DNA from 2 places in the Sphingomonas sp. SORGH_AS_0950 genome. Region 2 is predicted to be linked to the other one. Evidence: riboswitches for the same ligand, from Rfam matches in the RefSeq annotation. Region 2 holds a riboswitch; the other holds the start of a gene.
What was found. Region 2 has a riboswitch for cobalamin ahead of cobW (cobalamin biosynthesis protein CobW). Riboswitches for the same ligand answer to the same signal wherever they lie in the genome.
Positions count from the first base shown of each region.

Region 1: another riboswitch for cobalamin. It lies ahead of QE385_RS09650 (TonB-dependent siderophore receptor); the one in region 2 lies ahead of cobW (cobalamin biosynthesis protein CobW).

Region 1 is NZ_JAUTAE010000001.1:2,212,805-2,215,194, reverse strand. Features, by position in the region: tRNA gene QE385_RS09660 (tRNA-Met) at 1-71, shown strand, start outside; gene QE385_RS09655 (hypothetical protein) at 141-443, opposite strand; cobalamin riboswitch at 530-751, shown strand; gene QE385_RS09650 (TonB-dependent siderophore receptor) at 993-2,390, shown strand, end outside.
Region 2 is NZ_JAUTAE010000001.1:1,678,263-1,680,652, forward strand. Features, by position in the region: gene cobN (cobaltochelatase subunit CobN) at 1-255, opposite strand, end outside; gene cobW (cobalamin biosynthesis protein CobW) at 260-1,297, opposite strand; cobalamin riboswitch at 1,478-1,679, opposite strand; gene QE385_RS07240 (HoxN/HupN/NixA family nickel/cobalt transporter) at 1,702-2,390, opposite strand, start outside.

The DNA of each region.
Region 1 (2,390 bases), 530 kb from region 2:
GTGGAGCAGCCCGGTAGCTCGTCAGGCTCATAACCTGAAGGCCGCAGGTTCAAATCCTGCCCCCGCAACCATACACACCCAACATCACCCCATACGAAACCGCCACGGCATAGCCGATGGCGGATTGGCGCGTTCGCGTCTTAGCGACGACGCCCGCCGCTCCTCGGTGGCAGCGCCGCTGGCGGATCCTGGCTCTCCGCCAATTCCACCACCTCGAATCTGTGCCCCACCCAGCCGCGCTTGCGCGCCGCTTCCGCCAGCGATGCGTCGTGCGCCATGGCTTCTTTCCGCGATTTCGCGTGACCCCAGAACACCTCCGTCCGGCCCCCGCCCAGATCGGCGACGATCCGCCAGTAATGGCTGAACGGGGCTGAAGTCGGGCCGATGGTCTTCACATAGCCGTCGGGCATCGTTGCGGTCAGATAGCGGGTCTTGCGGGCCATAGGTTCGGGATAGCGCAAAGCCGCTGCTGGGGGCAGATGCTTGACCCGCCCTGCCGATTGCCGCAATCAGTACGCGGCCGGAATATTCCGGTCGTGATCGCGCCGGTTTCCCCGAACAGGGGAATTAAAAGGGAACGCGGTGAGGGCGGGTGACCGCCCGAATCCGAGGCTGTCCCTGCAACTGTAAGCGGTGAGCGGACATGCAGGGACCGGTGTCGAGCCGGTCCAGCCACTGGGGCAACCTGGGAAGGCGCATGGTTCGCGATGACCCGTGAGCCAGGAGACCTGCCGGCGTCAGGTCGCTCATGCCGGGCCCAGGGGATGGCCGTGGCTAGGTCTTTTCCGACGAGCGACGCCAATGGTGGCGGAGGCGCATGGGTGGCCATGTCGAGTGCGGAAAGGCGTCCAGCGCGCATGGCATCCGGCCGTTCGAAGCGAACGGAAGGTCTCGGCTTGTTCGCGACAAGACGCTATGAGCAAATAATGTTATATCATCACATATCATCGAGCCGTGGTCTCATCCTTGTGGGTGGGGCCCTGTGGTCCTGCATGGCGATGCCCGCTTGGGCGCAGCAGGGGGGCATGCCGACCGGCACCGACGCCACGATATTGGTCGTCGGTACGCGCGACAAACCGGCGATGGACCGGCCCAATGCCACGGGCAGCCGATTGGGGCTGACCCCGCTCGAAACCCCTGCCAGCATCACCTCGCTCGACGGCGACCTGGTGCGCGCGCGGGGCGACCAGTCGATCGTCGAGGCCGAGACACGCGCCCCCGGACTGTCGAGCGTCGCCAATCCCGGCAATGGCGGCACCGCCCTGGCGGCGCGTGGCTTTTCCGGACAGGGCTCGGTCCTGCAACTGATTGACGGGGTCCGGCTGTTCCCGGCGGCCGGGACGATCACCTTTCCGACCGATCCCTGGATGGTCGAGCGGATCGACGTGCTGAGCGGCCCGGCGTCGGTGCTCTATGGCCAGGGCGCGCTGGGCGGCGCGGTCAATGTCGTGATGCGCAAGCCCACCGCCCGGACCGAGGGACAGGCCGAGATCGGCTATGGCGCGCAGGACAGCGTTCGGCTGGCGGCCGGGATCGGCGGTCCGGCGGGGGCCACGCTGGGCTATCGGCTGGATGCCAGCTATCGCCGCTCGGACGGCTATGTCGACCGGGGGGATTCGCACAGTTTCGCGCTGTCGGGCACGGTGAAATGGACCCCTTCGCCACGGCTGGCGGTGACGATCCGCGGCGATCATGGCGACCAGCGGCCGATCGGCTATTTCGGGACGCCGCTGATCGACGGGCGGCTCGACCCGGCGATTCGGACGCGCAACTATAATGTCGGGGACGGACGGATGCGGTTTCGCGACGACCGTGCCTCGGTACAGGTCGACTGGACGCCGAGCGCGGCGGTCAGCGTCTCCAACATCGCCTATTATCTGACCAGCGATCGATTCTGGCGCAATCTGGAGAGCTATTGCTGGGTCGGTACCAACGGCACGTGCGCCAACGGGGAGAGCGGTACGCCCGGCACGATCCGGCGGAGCGACAATTACGGCATCCGTCACGACCAGACCCAATGGGGCGACCAGGCGAGCGTGACGCTGCGCACGCCGCTGGCGCCGGGCATCGCCAATGCGCTGGTCGTCGGGGTCGACGCCAATCTGGTGCGCTTCACCCATGAGAACGACTTTGGATCGGATGCGCAGGTCGATGCGGTCGATCCCTTCGCCTTCGATCCCGGCCGCTTTCTGGATACGCAGGGGATCGCGCCGCGATACCGCACCCGCACCGTCGCGCTGGCGGTGTTTGCCGAGGATCGGGTGACGCTGGGCCAGAAATGGTCGGTGGTCGGCGGTTTCCGTTACGAGGAGGATCAGGTCCGCCGCTGGGCGATCGCCTATCCGGGCGGCACGCGGACCGATCGCTTCGCCTTTGAAAAGACCTTCCGC
Region 2 (2,390 bases):
CAACCGGATCAGGATCGCCTTCGCATGAACCAAGGTCTGTTCGACATAGGTATCGACCGACAGCGGATGGACCAGCGCCGCCAGATTGGCGAGCCGCAGCGACCAGGGAAATCCCCCTGCCCGCCAGCCCGCCGCAAAGGCGCTCAGGTCGCTGTCGGAAAAGGACAGCACCACCACGTCACCGGGGCGTTGCCCCAGATCCTGCGGAACCGCCTGTTCCTCCAGCCCATGGCTCTCGCGAAAGACGAGATGCACGCGCCTAGCCCTTCAGCACGCCCTCGATCGCGGCGCGATCGATCCGGTCATGCTCGGCGATGACGACCAGCCGAGTGCCGCGCGGCTCGCCCGCGCCCCAGGGGCGGTCGTAGCTGGTGCGCACCCGGCGGCCGACCGCCTGGACCAGCAGCCGCATCGGCTTGCCCGCGACCGCCGCATAACCCTTTACGCGCAGGATATCCTGCTGCTCGGCGAGCGTGACGATGCGCGCGGCGATCGCCTCGGGGCTCTCCACCTCGCCCAGCATCACCGAGAGGCTGTCGAAATCGTCATGCTCGTGATCGTCCGCGCCGTCATGGTGCGAGGGGCGCGCGGCGATGTCGTCCTCGGCGGCAGCTTCCAGGCCCAGCACGATCTCGGCGGAGACGATGCCGTCGACCGCCTCGACCATGGGCAGCGGGCGCGGGGCCTCGGCGGCGATGATCGCGCGTGCCCTGGCGACGCCCTCCGCCCCCGCCAGATCGGCCTTGGTCAAGAGGACGAGGTCGGCGCATGCCAGCTGATCCTCGAATACCTCGGACAACGGGGTTTCATGGTCCAGGCTGGGGTCGGCGGCGCGCTGCGCCTCCACCGCATCGAGATCGGGGGCGAAGCGGCCCGCCGCGACCGCCTCGGCATCGGCCAGTGCGACCACGCCGTCGACGGTGATACGCGAGCGGATCGCGGGCCAGTCGAATGCCTTCAACAGCGGCTTGGGCAGCGCCAGACCGGAGGTCTCAATCAGGATGTGATCAGGGCGCGGCTCCATCGCCAGCAGCTTTTCGACCGTCGGGATGAAGTCGTCGGCGACGGTGCAGCAGATGCAGCCATTGGCCAGCTCGACGATATTCTCCGCCGGGCAGTCGGGGATGGCGCAGCTTTGCAGGATGTCGCCATCGACGCCCAAAGTGCCGAATTCGTTGACGACGACCGCCAGGCGGCGACCGCCCGCATGGCGGATCAGATGGCTGATGAGCGTGGTCTTGCCGGCGCCCAGAAAGCCAGTGACGATGGTGACGGGGACCTTGCTGAGGTCACGCATGCTATTTCTCCGACGCGCCGGACGAGCGAGCGCGGACACGGGACCGATCGCCGGAGCGGTGACGGACGGGCGCAGTCGAATGCGTCCGCCCCGCGTGTCGGCGACCGATGCGACCCCGGCCGCATGGCTTCGTCGCTCCCCGACGGAGAACCGTGCCCCGACCACCCCCTGGGTCCAGGCAAGAGCGACCATGACGCCGGCAGGTCTCCTGGCTCGCGGGTCAAAGCGAAGGGATGCGCCTTCCCGGATCGCTCCAGTGGCCGTGCCTCCGATGGGGCACCAGCATCGCTCGCTCGCCGCTTACAGTTGCAGGGACAGCCGGGGATTTGCACCCCATTCCCGTTTCAAAGCCCCAAGGGGCACCGGCGCGATCTTCGGGGCGTTTCGGCCCCGATGTGCGGCATTTATCCCGCCGCGCCGGGCTTGGCAATTCGCGCCTCCATCGCGGCGAACCCGCGCCAGCGATAGAGGAGGAAACTCGCCCCCCAGCAGATCACGAACAGCCCGACGATGGCGAAGCCCAGCACGTTGAAATGCTCCGACAGCGCCCCCGCATAGCGGAACGGCCCCGCCGTCCAGCCGAACCGCTCGGCGAGCAGCGCGGTCGCCTGGATGCCGCCGATCACCAGCGCGACCAGCGCCGAAACCAGGGTGATCGTCATGTTGTAATAGAGCTTGCGAAGCGGATGGACGAACGCCCATTCATACGCGCCCAGCATCACCAGCCCGTCGGCGGTGTCGATCAGCGCCATGCCCACCGCGAACAGCACGGGGAAGACCAGGATCGTCGCCAGCGACACGCCGTCCGCCGCATGCGCGCCCGACAGGCCGAGAATGGCGACCTCGGTCGCAGTGTCGAAACCCAGCCCGAACAGGAAACCCAGCGGCGCCATGTGCCAGCTCCGCCGGATCAGCCGGAACAGCGGACGGAAGAGGCGCGACAACGGCCCCTGCCCCGAAAACATCATCGCGGCATCCGCCTCCGCCATCGGCTCGCCGCGCGCGACCCGGCGGAACCGGGTCCAGACATCGCGCAGGATGATGAGGTTCATGATCGCGATGGCGAACAGGAAACTCGCCGAGACGATGGTGG